DNA from 4 places in the Candidatus Clostridium radicumherbarum genome. Region 3 is predicted to be linked to each of the others. Evidence: riboswitches for the same ligand, from Rfam matches in the RefSeq annotation. Region 3 holds a riboswitch; each other region holds the start of a gene.

Region 1 (3,217 bases), on a different contig from region 3:
AGAGGGCTTAAATCTTCTGGTCTAACTAATTTATTCATTATTTCATCCCCAATCCCAAAATCACTCTTGCCTCTTTTGGAGTAGCTACTTCTCTACCAAGTTCCTTTGCAAGTCTTACTACCTTTTCAACTAATTCACCATTAGATTTAGCAGGCATTCCTTTGGAAATGTAAACGTTGTCCTCATAACCAACTCGAACATGTCCTCCAGAAATTATTGATACTGCTGCCATAGGAAACTCATTTTTTCCTATTCCTGATACAGTAAAGGTGCTTCCTTCTGGGATACTTCCCATCATAAAAGTAAAATCTCTTGGAGATGCACTTATACCCCCATTAACTCCTAAAACAAAATTAAAATGCATTGGGGATTTAATATATCCCTTTTTATTAAGCCTTATAGCCATATCAATCATGCCTTTATCAAATACCTCAACTTCCGGCTTAATGCCAAGAGATATCATCCTTTCACCAAAGGCTTTAATCATGTTTTCAGTATTTACAAATATGTCATCTCCGCCAAAATTACAGGTACCGCAGTCTAGGGTAGCCATCTCTGGCAGTAAATCCACTGGCTGAAGTCTTTCTTCAATACTCATTCCAACTGCACCACCAGTAGAAGGCTGAATAATAACATCTGGGCATCTTCTCTTTATTTCTTCAATGCAAAGTCTAAATCTTTCCTTATCTTGAGTTGGTGTACCGTCATCATTTCTTACATGAAGATGGATTATACTAGCTCCAGCCTTATAGGCTGCCTCAGCCTCTCTTCCTATTTCCTCCACTGTATAAGGTACACTTGGATTGTGTTCCTTGGTAACTTCTGCCCCACATATAGCTGCCGTAATAATCAACTTTTCCATAAAACTCCCCCATTAAAATATTAATAATTTTAATCTCTAACTAATTTTCTCTGCTTGTTTTTCGGAACTACACAAGTTCCGCTTGCTCTGCATACTATAATAGGTTCCTCCAATATTTCAGCTGCAGAGTCGTTAATGTGCGGTAGCGGTACTATAACCTTCCTAGCTTCGAATGTCATCTTTCTAGAAGTGTTTCCGCACTCAATAATTTCTCCTTCTGCTTCAATATAGTCTCCTGCATAAACTGGTGCCAAAAACTCTACACTGTCATAAGCTCTAAATAAACCTTCATCTCCGTCATTTCTTATTAAAAGCTCTGTGGCAACATCTCCAAATAGATTAAGCATTCTTGCTCCATCAACGAGATTTCCACCATAATGGGCATCATGGGTGCTCATTCTCATTCTAATTAAAGCTTTCATAACTAACCCCTCCATCTGTTTGTAAAATATTGTTAATTTTTAAACATAAAAAAGCACTGAAGATTTTCAGTGCTTGCCTTTAAAACCTAAGGTTTTTAAATAGTGCCATCTATGCAATGAAAATCAATCTTCCATCACATAAATAGCGCTCCATGAAATTATTCATGGCAAGGATAAAAGTGTACCTATTATCCCCAAGGGTAAGCTAAAGAACTAAAATACCCTTTCGGCAGGTAAATCCTTCATCTTTAGTTTCGAAGGTTCTTCTTCTTAACACCTAAAGATTAAACGTTTACTTGCTCCTCTATTTATGTACCTAATTATTCAATTGTTAATTTTATTATATTCCTGCGAAATTTTACTGTCAATATATATTTATTGAAAATTTTAATATTTCATTAAAAAGAAAATATTCTATTTAATGAATAAATTTATTTACCAACCTTAGTAAAATGAATAATTTCTAATATGTTACATGAAGTATATTTCAGGAGCATCTCTTCTCACTTAAATGTTACTTTCCCATTTTACATTAAATTTTTTTAAAAAAAGTACTTCCCATGATAAAAATAATTTTATATAATATATTTAATATATTTTGAAAATTCATTTAATTGACAATAAATTTGTTCAATCCTTTATCACTTTACTACGCGAAACATTATTTACTCTATATATTTATCTCTTTTGAGCTTTTATAACATTGCTTTATTCATAGTTTTCTTAAATTATTAATATAATTAAATATAATATAATAATTTACATCTACTAAGGATATTGCCTTTTATTTTCATATGATAGTCAATTGGTAGACTATTTTTATTGTTTATCGTATAATAAGCACATAATTTTATTATGGGGAATTATGTTATGTGTTGTTATAAAACAAAATATTAAGGAGGACAAGCTATGGATCTTTTTAGAAAGAAAACCGCGGACATGATGGAGGATGAAGGGGAACATTCGGGACTTAAGAAAAAATTAAAAGCCATGGACCTAGCTGCATTAGGTATAGGTTCAGTTGTCGGTACTGGAATCTTTGTTGCTACAGGTTCCGCTGCACAAGCTGCAGGTCCAGCTGTAATTATTTCATTTATTCTTGCTGCACTTGTAAGTGGTTTTTGTGCACTAACCTATTCAGAACTTGCTACTATGTTTCCAGTTGCAGGTAGTACTTATTCTTATTCTTATGTTGCATTCGGGGAATTTATTGCATGGGTTATTGGTTGGGATTTAATGCTGGAATATGTCGTTTCAGCTAGTACTGTTGCCTCAGGTTGGTCAAGTACCCTAATTGCATTACTTGCAAATTACGGAATTGCACTTCCTACATCAATAACAACTTCAACTTTAAACGGAGGTATTGCAGATGTACCTGCAATTCTTATTACTTTATTGGTAACTTGGATACTTTATATTGGTATTAAAGAAAGTGCCAATGTTAACAATATTATCGTTGGAGTTAAAATAGTAGTAATTTTACTATTTATATTCCTTGGTTCAACACATATAAACCTTGCTAACTTCCACCCATTTGCACCATTTGGCTGGAAAGGTATTATGAGCGGTGCTGCACTTATATTCTTCTCTTATATCGGCTTTGATGCAGTTTCAACTGCTGCAGAAGAAACTGTAAATCCAAAGAGAGACGTTCCATTAGGACTTGTTATATGCTTAACTGTAGTTATTATCCTTTATGTAGCTATAGCATTTGTTCTTTGTGGTATAGTTCCTTTCAAGAGTATCGATATTACAGATGCTCTGCCAGCTGCACTTAGAAGCATAGGTATTAATTGGGGCGGTGCCTTAGTTGCTACTGGTGCTATTATAGGTATGATTTCCACATTACTAGTTACACTTTACGGTCAAATTAGAATATTCATGGTTATGTCAAGAGATGGACTTCTTCCACCAGTTTTTGCTAAATTGCATA
Region 2 (3,217 bases), 240 kb from region 3:
CTAAAGTATCATTATTTAAAATGGAGAACCCAAATTTTGAATCTATTTGCCCTGTTTTTATATAGTCATGGGTATGGGCTTCTATACCTGGAGTTATCCTTAAAAGTATCTTTTGTATTTTATTATAAGTTCTAGCTATTTCATTTATTTTTTCAATTTCGAAATAATTATCTACTACAAACTTTCCCACCCCATTTTTTATGCCAAGTTCTATTTCTTCTATGGTTTTATTATTTCCATGGAAATATACTTTTTCTAATGGGAAACCACTTTTTAAAGCTGTATAAAGTTCTCCACCTGAAACCACATCAAGGCAAAGACCTTCTTCCTTTATTAACTTGCACATAGCTAAGGTTAAAAAAGCTTTTCCAGCATAGGCAACTCTATTCCCAGCTTCTAATGCCTTAAAAGCACTGAGGTATCTTTTACATTTAGTTCTTACAAAAGCTTCATCTATTACATATAAAGGAGTACCATATTCATTAGCTAATTTAACTGTATTTACTCCTCCTATAACTAACTCATTATTTTCTATTTTTACATTTCCAAAAAACTGCATAGGGTGCCTCCTTAAAATATTTAAAGGTTGAATTCTTCTGCAACAATATTTATGGCTTTAAGCTTGTCATCTTGTTTAATAGCACAGGTAATTCTTATTTCTGAGGTAGTTATCATTTTTACCTTTATATTATTCTTACTAAAAAGCTTGAACATCTTCGCAGCAACTCCTGAAGTAGTTTTCATTCCAATACCCACCATAGAAAACTTTGTAATATCTTCATCTATACTAATACAATCTTTTTTAGCATAAATTTTTACCACTTCCATGCTTTCCTTTAAATCCTCTTTAGGAACTGTAAAGGAAATATTTACTCTTTCATTTATAGGTGAAGTCTGACTTATCATATCGATGTTTATTCTTCTGCTTGCTAAAGCTTCAAAGAGATTTGATAATACATTTATATCATAGCTAATGTTTTCTATAGTTATTGCCACATCATCATCACTAGTAGCAAGGCCTGTTACAGCTTTTCCTTCCATATTCATTTTATTATTAACCTCCTTAATTACTGTTCCTTTAATATCACTATTACTAAGGCCTACATAAATTGGCACACCATATTTTTGTCCCAGCTCCACTGATCTTGAGTGCATTACTTGAGCACCAAGGCTTGCAAGTTCAAGCATTTCCTCATAATCGATTTGTTTTATTTTATTTGCTTTGCTATATTTTCTAGGATCAACACTGTATATTCCATCAACATCAGTATATATTTCGCAGATTCCATTCAATTTAACTGCTATAGCAACAGCTGTGGTATCAGAGCCCCCTCTTCCTAAAGTAGTAATATCTCCTTCTTCATTTATTCCTTGGAAACCAGCTACAATCACTATTTTATCTTCCTTCAAACTGTTTCTAATTTTACTTCCATCAATATCGTCTATTAAGGACTTACCATAATTTCCAATAGTTTTTAAACCAATTTGATAGGCTGTATAACTTATAGCATCATATCCTAAGTCCTTAAGTGTCATAGCAAGAAGGGAGGAAGAAATCATCTCTCCAGTTGAAAGCAGTGCATCCAGCTCTCTTTTGTCAGGATTATCTGTTATTTTCTTTGCTAAAGCTATAAGCTCATCAGTAGTATCTCCCATTGCAGATACTACAACTACAAGGCTCTCTCCTTTTTCCTTGCGTTTTATAATACTAGAAGCAACCTGCTTTATTTTTTCAATTGTTCCCACTGAACTTCCGCCATATTTTTGAACCACAACCCTCATATTTTGTCCTCCTTTGAATCTTTATGCAATAGATTTTTGCTGGATAAAAAAATAAATGCAGCAAAGGAACACCCTTGCTGCATTAAATACAATAGTATTTTACAACTCTGTGTACCTTGTAGCTCTCCACTATTTTCATAGTGACAACAATACATATATTTTATGTATTGCCAGGGAATATATCTGTCGATATATTTCCTTCGGCCATAGCTCCTTTTACCATACATTTTCGCGTACCCGCTCCGAATGGCTACTAATAGTTACGGCGCCTCTACCCTAGGCAGATATTTAATTGTAATTTAAATTAATAATCTTAAATTGTACTTTATCATATTAAATCAGAAAATGCAAGTATAAAATATCTTAGTTGCATTTACAAAAATAATGTAGCACGAGAAACGTCCCCGTGCCACATGCCGCATTTTTAAATTTTATAGAATTCTTCAAAGGATTTTACAACATAGCTGTGGTCCATCACTCCTCCAAGCTCCCTGACAGAGTGCATTGCAAGTATTGGAGTACCCATATCCACTGAACGAATTGCAAGATGTGTGGAGGAAATTGGCCCTATAGTTGAGCCTCCTGGTGAATCAGAACGATTAACAAATCTCTGCACAGGAACTCCAACATTTAAGCATATTTGCTCATAAACTGCTGCTGTGTTGCTGTCAGTAGTGTAGCTTTGGTTTGCAGCTAGTTTTATTACTGGTCCCTTGTTTATTAGGGGTCTATTAACAGGATCTGCTTTTTCTTCACTGTTTGGATGAAGTGCGTGTGCTAAGTCTGCAGATATCATAAAGCTTCTTGCAATAGCTCTGAAAAAGTCCTCTCTACTACCACCTAAGGAAAAAACTATTCTTTCTAGGATATTAGAAAGCACCTCAGAATCTGCTCCCTGCTTTGTGTGGCTCCCTACTTCCTCATTGTCGAAGGCTATCATAACATTAGTAGCCTCAGAAGCCTCCGCATTTGTAATTGCCTTAATTCCAGCATGGATCATAGCTAAATCATCCAGCCTGGAACTGGATATAAATTCATTGTTTAAGCCTATTATTTTCCCTTTTTCAAATTCATAAAGGAATAAATCAAAATCCAATATATCCTTCATATCCACCTTTAGCTCATTTGCAATGACGCTTATAAGATAATTATTCTTTTCAAATTCATCATTTACCATAGCTATAATTGGAAGAGTATCCTTTTGTCCATTTATTTCATAGCCTTTGTTTACATTTCTATTAATATGTATAGCTAAGTTAGGTATTATTAATATAGGTCTGTTTATATTAATAAGCCTTGTTTCAGGATTAAGTACGTTTTTACCCTTTAAAATAACTCTTCCAGCAATTGAAAGCGGCCTATCAAACCAGGTACTTAATATTGGTCCTCCATAAATTTCAGTATTAAGCTTAACGTAATTATTTTCAGATACTAT
Region 3 (3,217 bases):
TATTTAAATTTCCCCATTATCTACATTGCTTTATAATTTATTTTATAAAATTACTATTCATTAAATAGAATAAATTTTTCATTATTGTGCAAAATATGGCTAATGATATTGAGAAAGGTGGTTTTATTTATGAATGGTGATTTAAGCTGCAGTGCCCTTAATTGCGTGCATAATATGACTGGGCTTTGCTCAGCAAACCAAATTCATGTTATAGGCAGCAGCGCTTACAGCAGTGCAGAAACAATGTGCAATACCTTTGCTGAAAAAGGTATTAAAAATGCTTTTACTCATCTTACTAATATGAATATTCCAGGTGAAGTTAAGCAGGTGTTTACTAATACCTCAATTGAAATGAGTCCTGTAATTAAATGTGATGCTCTTAATTGTACATATAATGATAACAGAGCCTGCTCAGCCTCACACGTACAGGTACACGGACCGGATGCTAGTTCAACTGAAGGAACCCAATGTGAGACTTTTAGAAAATAGAGAATATTAGAACTAAATTAATCAACAATAGCACTGCTTCTACTACTAATAATATAATACCTATGTTAATGATACTTATAAAAATTAATGAAATATCATTAAAGTGAAGTTAGATAAAGAGTAATGAAAATAATAAAAAAATGAAGAAATAATTACAAAATATATTATTAAAAGAAAAAAAGTTCTAAAAATTTTATTTGTAAACAGTTACATTTGACAATATTTTACAACAAACTGTTGACAGATTTAAAATATTGTTATAAAGTAGTTTTATAATTTAATAAGACCTCACTTTTACGGTGGGGTAGAGGCGCGGTGCTTAATAGTCCTTAGTGGAGCTTGAGAAACATTGAAACTAGGGAGAAGGATTCATCGCCGAAGCTTATAATATTCTCTATATTATTTGCTGGGTCTGCAGTTAAGAGCTGCAGGACTGTCTCAATAGACTACCCGGTTTATTGAGTTGTGCTATCTCATTTGGGAAATGAAGGGGTTTAGGAGCAAGTGTGCACATTGCGACCTGAGGTTACCTCAGGTCTTTTTTTGTTCAAAAAAAGACCGAAATGAGAAATATGAAAATCCAAATGAAAGATTAGCCTTTTTTAACTGCAAAAGCAGAAAATATAAGAAAAAGGAGATATGTAAAATGAAAAGAAAATTTTGGTCATTAATGGCAATGTCACTAACAGCAGTATTAGTTTTAGGAGGATGCGGGACAAGCAATACCTCAAAGGATACAAAGGCACAGGCAGCAAATGATGCTGGAACCTTTAGAATTGGACTTGAATGTGGATATGCACCCTTTAACTGGACACAATCAGATAGTTCAAATGGTGCTGTTAAAATAGATGGCAGCTCAGAGTATGCAGGAGGCTATGATATTGAGATAGCTAAGAAAATTGCAGATGGTCTTGGAAAAAAATTAGTGGTAGTTAAAACTGAATGGGATGGCCTGGTACCAGCTTTGACTTCAGGTAAAATAGATGCAATTATTGCAGGTATGTCACCAACTGCAAAACGTAAAGAGACTATAGATTTTACAAATAACTATTATAAATCAGATTTAGTTATGGTGGTTAAAAAAGGCGGAAAGTATGACAATGCTGCATCAATACAAGATTTCAGCGGGGCAAAGGTAACTGCTCAATTAAATACCTTCCACTATTCAGTAATCGATCAAATTAAGGGTGTTCAAAAGCAACCTGCTATGGATAACTTCCCCGCAATGAGAGTTGCTCTTCAATCTGGAATGATTGACGGATATGTTTCAGAACGTCCAGAAGGGGTTAGTGCTTCTGCAGCAAACTCGGCTTTTAAAATGGTAGAGTTCAAAAATGGCTTTGTTACATCACCAGACGATACAGCAATTGCAGTAGGTGTTGCAAAGGGCAGCGATTTAACTGAAAAAATCAATAAAATTCTAGCTACTATTCCTGTAGATCAGCAAAAATCTATCATGGATACTGCTATTAAGAATCAACCAGCAGCAAAATAAACAGTACAAAACTTATTAAGGCATTATAGAGGCGGCTTAGTTTGTAGTATAGATATTAGATTGGACAAGCTGCCCTGCACAATAAAGCAGGAGTGATTAAAAATGAGTTTTCAATGGGTAATAAGAATTATTAAAGATAACTGGCCAATGCTCCTTCGTGGAGCTGGCATGACACTTTTGATTTCAATGATTGGTACTATATTAGGCTTTTTTATTGGCCTTATAGTAGGCGTTGTACGAACTATTCCAATGCCTGAAAGAGGTATAAAAAAGGTAATTCTTAAAGTTATTAATGCTGTTCTCTTCATATATATAGAATTATTCCGTGGAACACCAATGATTGTACAAGCTATGGTAATTTACTATGGTTCTGCCTTAGCTTTTGGAATAGATATGAACAGATTAACAGCAGCAATATTTATTGTTTCTATTAATACTGGTGCCTACATGTCTGAAATTATCCGTGGAGGAATAGTTTCAATTGATAAGGGACAAACTGAGGCGGCTCAGGCTATTGGTATGACACATCTTCAAACCATGCTTAATGTTGTACTGCCCCAGGCAATTCGCAATATTTTGCCAGCAATGGGTAATGAATTTGTCATCAATATAAAAGATACATCAGTGCTTAACGTAATATCTGTAACAGAGCTTTATTTCGAGACAAAGTCAATTTCAGGAAATAATTTTAGATATTTTGAATCCTTTTTCGTTGCATGTATTCTGTATTTTATAATGACCTTTACAGTAACAAGAATCTTACGTTTTATAGAAAAGAAATTAGACGGACCAGAAAATTACACTATGTATGCTAATCAGATGCAGATATAGGTGCAAGGATTTATAAAAAGGAGACTTAGAAAATGGAAAATGTAATTGCGGTTCAGCATTTAAGTAAATTCTTTGGGACTCATGAGGTATTAAAGGACATAGATTTCTCAGTAAAAAAGGGAGAAGTGGTCTGCATAATAGGTTCCTCTGGCTCAGGAAAATCAACACTTCTTCGCTGTATTAATCTTTTGGAAAAGCCAACTAGCGGCGAAATTATCTACAGTGGAGAAGACATTTTAGATGACAAGCATAATATAAATGAGTATCGTACAAAGCTAGGTATGGTATTTCAGCAATTTAACTTATTTGACAATCACAATGTTTTGCATAACTGCATGGTTGGACAGATAAAAGTACTGAAGCGCTCAAAGGAAGAAGCCAAAAAGGTTGCTTTAAAATATT
Region 4 (3,217 bases), on a different contig from region 3:
GTATACCACTAAGGATGCTCCAGATGCAGATGTTCAAAAACTTAAAACTGATGTAACTGCAATGGCTAATGAATTAACATAATTTTAAAGCAGGAGTTTAAAATAACTCCTGCTTTATGTTTAAGCTGCATTTTCATAGCTTCTTATACTGTTTATTTTTTCTTTATTTTTAAAGGCCATATATACATAGAAAGGAATGCCAGCTAACATAAGTAAGAATCCATACATTACTGTTTCTGCTCCTGAACCATAAATTGTCCAACAAGCATATATAAAACCAACTAATGGTACAAAAGCACTTTTTACAAAACTTAAAAAATTAAAGTTCTTTTCTCTCTTAACTATAAGCATCATATCGGCTGCAGCAGTAAATGCATAAACAGGCAGATATGATAATGTAGCAAGTAATATAACAAAGTTAAAAGCAGCTGTTAAACTCTTTTGATAATTCATAGCTAAAAGTATATTTACTAATACTGCACTAACAATTAAAGAAACCTTTGGTGTTCCATTTTTACTTATCTTTGCAAAAAAGCTTGGAAACATTCCATCTTTGCCTGCAGCATATGCTATTCTAGCTGTAGAAAGCAGCCACCCTATTGTAGTTCCTAATATAGAAATAACAACACCAACAGTTATGAGTTTAATTATTCCATTGCCAAAATATTGAGACAAAATTTCTGCTATTGGTGCACTGCTTTTAGCTAAAGCAGATTGTGGCATGGCACCCATTGCAAATATATTAATTGCCATATACATCACCACTGCTATAGAAATTCCAATTATTGTACTCCTAGCTACGTTCTTCTCAGGATTTTTGATTTCCCCAGCAGCTATGGATGAACTTTCAAAGCCTATAAAAGCCCAAAGAGTAGCCGTTGCAGCGGCTGGCAATGTACTAATTCCCTTTCCACTTGGAAATGCAGGAGTAAGATTACCTATTTTAAAGTGAAGCGCAGCTGATATTATAAAAAATAAAAATAATCCAATTTCAAATATAGTTATAGTAGTCTGAACCTTACCTGCTAGTTTTACCCCTATAACATTGATTAATGTAAATATCCAAAGTATTAAACTTGCAAATAGAAATGAAGCTAAATGATTGCTTCCTATAGTGGGATATAAGGTTCCAGCATAGCTGGTTACAGCAATTAATACTGCAGCATTACCTATCCATGAGCCATTCCAATAAAGCCAAGCATTTATGAAGCCCATGAAATCACCGAAGGCTAATTTAGAATATTCATAAGGCCCACCAGTCTTATGTATTTTTCTGCTTAACCTTGCAAAGGAAAGTGCTAAAAAGATTGAGCCTAAACCAGTTATAATCCATGCTAAAATGGTTGCCCCTGGTCCAGAGGTTGATGCTAAGGTGGCAGGAAGCATAAATATACCTGAGCCCATAATATTTCCTGCAACAAGCGCGGTAGCTATTACTAATCCTAATTCCTTCTTTAACTTTGTGTTTTGTTCCATATTGTTTAGCCTCCAATAAAGTTTAAAGTTTTGCCAGAATAGCTTGTACAAGTTTAGGATAAGCATACAAAAGACCTTGAGCAAAACACTCAAGGCCTTAAAACACGCAAAAAACACATACTTTTATTCCCATGAATGATAGCTCTCCACAATATAATTGTGACAGTTTTGTACATATTATATACAGAACCAGCTATACAGCTTTAAAGCATAAGCTGTATGCTTCGGCGATGCTTCCTTTCCTGCTGTTTCTCTGTGCTTGCCTCCACAGAAGTACTATTAAGCCTCGCGCCTCTACCCTTGTTATTAACTTTTCACTGACATGTATTATTATGCATCAATACTTTAGCTTAGTCAAGTGTTAAATAGACATAAAACGACATATTTTTTGTTTGTTCTATTTAATATTAATTATATTTATAGCCTAGAAGCTCATACATAAGCCTTTCATCTAAATTGCCACCTGATACTACTACAGCTACATTTTTCCCTTTAAATCTTTCCATGTTTTCAATGATTGCTGCTACTGATGCAGCCCCCGCTGGTTCGGCTATTACCTTATCCTTTTCAATAAGCTGAACAATTGCTTTTCTAATTGTTTCTTCATTTACTACAATTATGTCATCAATGCATTTAGCTGCCATTTCATAGGGAATTTCACCTACTCCACCAACTAATGCATCACAGATAGATTCCTCACTTTTATAATCGAAGTAACATTGCTTATCTCTTAAAGCTGCAACCATGGCTGGACAAGCGGCAGTTTGTACACCAATTATCTCAATCGATGGTTTTAAGTGCTTTGCTGCAACACTTATACCTGTAATAAGACCACCCCCGCCTATTGGAGCAATTATTACATCAATATCTGGATTTTCATCAAGTATTTCAAATGCTATAGAGCCTTGCCCTGCTATAACTTGAATATCTGAGCAAGGGTCAATAAAGGTAAGCTTTTCTTTTTTTCTTGCTTCCTCAGCTTCCTTATGAGCTTCATCATAGTTTTCCCCAGTCTCTATTACTTCTGCACCATAATACTTTATCTTGGTGAGTTTTGCCTTTGGAGTAGTTTTAGGAACAAATATTTTTGCTTTTATTCCTCCTAACATATATGAAGCAAAGCTTACTCCAGCACCATGATTTCCGGAGGATACTGCAATGACACCCTCTGTTCTACTCTCCTCTGAAAGCCAAGTCATTTTGCTTAAAGCTCCCCTTACTTTAAAGCTTTTTAACCTTTGCTGTGATTCAAGTTTTAAAAATATCTTAGTATGTTCATTGCTTAAACTATAAGATAATTCAAGAGGAGTTTTATATATAAATTTATTTATCCTTTCTCGTGCTGATAAAACATCTTCAAAAGTTACCATAAGAATTACCCCCAAAATTCTTTTAATAACCCTATTTTACCATTAATTTGCAATATTTTAAAATATATTTTCATCCTTTATTTTGAAAAAGATCAAGTACAAATTTTTTTCTTTCTGAAATTTTATACGTAAATATAAGCAGTATAATGGAAATAAAAACATAAAATAACTTAACTTTTAAAATTTCACCTTTTCCATAATCACTATATTGATAAATATGTCCAAGGATACCCTTTGTCTGTGTTATCTTACATCTCCATAGCGCCTCCTCAATTAGGTAATAAGAAGTTATTATAGAAGTACTTACTGCTATATCCCGTGAAATATATATAATGAATAAGCTTAGTGAAATGATAAATACATTTGTTACC

What was found. Region 3 has a riboswitch for lysine ahead of ACJDUH_RS11995 (transporter substrate-binding domain-containing protein). Riboswitches for the same ligand answer to the same signal wherever they lie in the genome.
Region 1: it holds a riboswitch for lysine, as region 3 does, so the genes downstream of both, kal (3-aminobutyryl-CoA ammonia lyase) here and ACJDUH_RS11995 (transporter substrate-binding domain-containing protein) in region 3, are expected to answer to the same signal.
Region 2: it holds a riboswitch for lysine, as region 3 does, so the genes downstream of both, ACJDUH_RS10925 (aspartate kinase) here and ACJDUH_RS11995 (transporter substrate-binding domain-containing protein) in region 3, are expected to answer to the same signal.
Region 4: it holds a riboswitch for lysine, as region 3 does, so the genes downstream of both, ACJDUH_RS04225 (APC family permease) here and ACJDUH_RS11995 (transporter substrate-binding domain-containing protein) in region 3, are expected to answer to the same signal.

What each region holds. Positions count from the first base shown of each region.
Region 1 is NZ_JBJHZY010000003.1:128,364-131,580, reverse strand. Features, by position in the region: gene atoD (acetate CoA-transferase subunit alpha) at 1-38, opposite strand, end outside; gene kce (3-keto-5-aminohexanoate cleavage enzyme) at 38-862, opposite strand; gene kal (3-aminobutyryl-CoA ammonia lyase) at 892-1,284, opposite strand; lysine riboswitch at 1,420-1,599, opposite strand; gene ACJDUH_RS14395 (amino acid permease) at 2,194-3,217, shown strand, end outside.
Region 2 is NZ_JBJHZY010000002.1:224,729-227,945, forward strand. Features, by position in the region: gene lysA (diaminopimelate decarboxylase) at 1-559, opposite strand, end outside; gene ACJDUH_RS10925 (aspartate kinase) at 580-1,782, opposite strand; lysine riboswitch at 1,894-2,064, opposite strand; gene ACJDUH_RS10930 (M18 family aminopeptidase) at 2,207-3,217, opposite strand, start outside.
Region 3 is NZ_JBJHZY010000002.1:465,231-468,447, reverse strand. Features, by position in the region: gene ACJDUH_RS12000 (DUF1540 domain-containing protein) at 130-489, shown strand; lysine riboswitch at 787-968, shown strand; gene ACJDUH_RS11995 (transporter substrate-binding domain-containing protein) at 1,136-1,984, shown strand; gene ACJDUH_RS11990 (amino acid ABC transporter permease) at 2,087-2,815, shown strand; gene ACJDUH_RS11985 (amino acid ABC transporter ATP-binding protein) at 2,848-3,217, shown strand, end outside.
Region 4 is NZ_JBJHZY010000001.1:874,197-877,413, reverse strand. Features, by position in the region: gene ACJDUH_RS04230 (spore coat protein) at 1-82, shown strand, start outside; gene ACJDUH_RS04225 (APC family permease) at 121-1,476, opposite strand; lysine riboswitch at 1,608-1,781, opposite strand; gene ACJDUH_RS04220 (threonine ammonia-lyase) at 1,884-2,846, opposite strand; gene ACJDUH_RS04215 (hypothetical protein) at 2,917-3,217, opposite strand, start outside.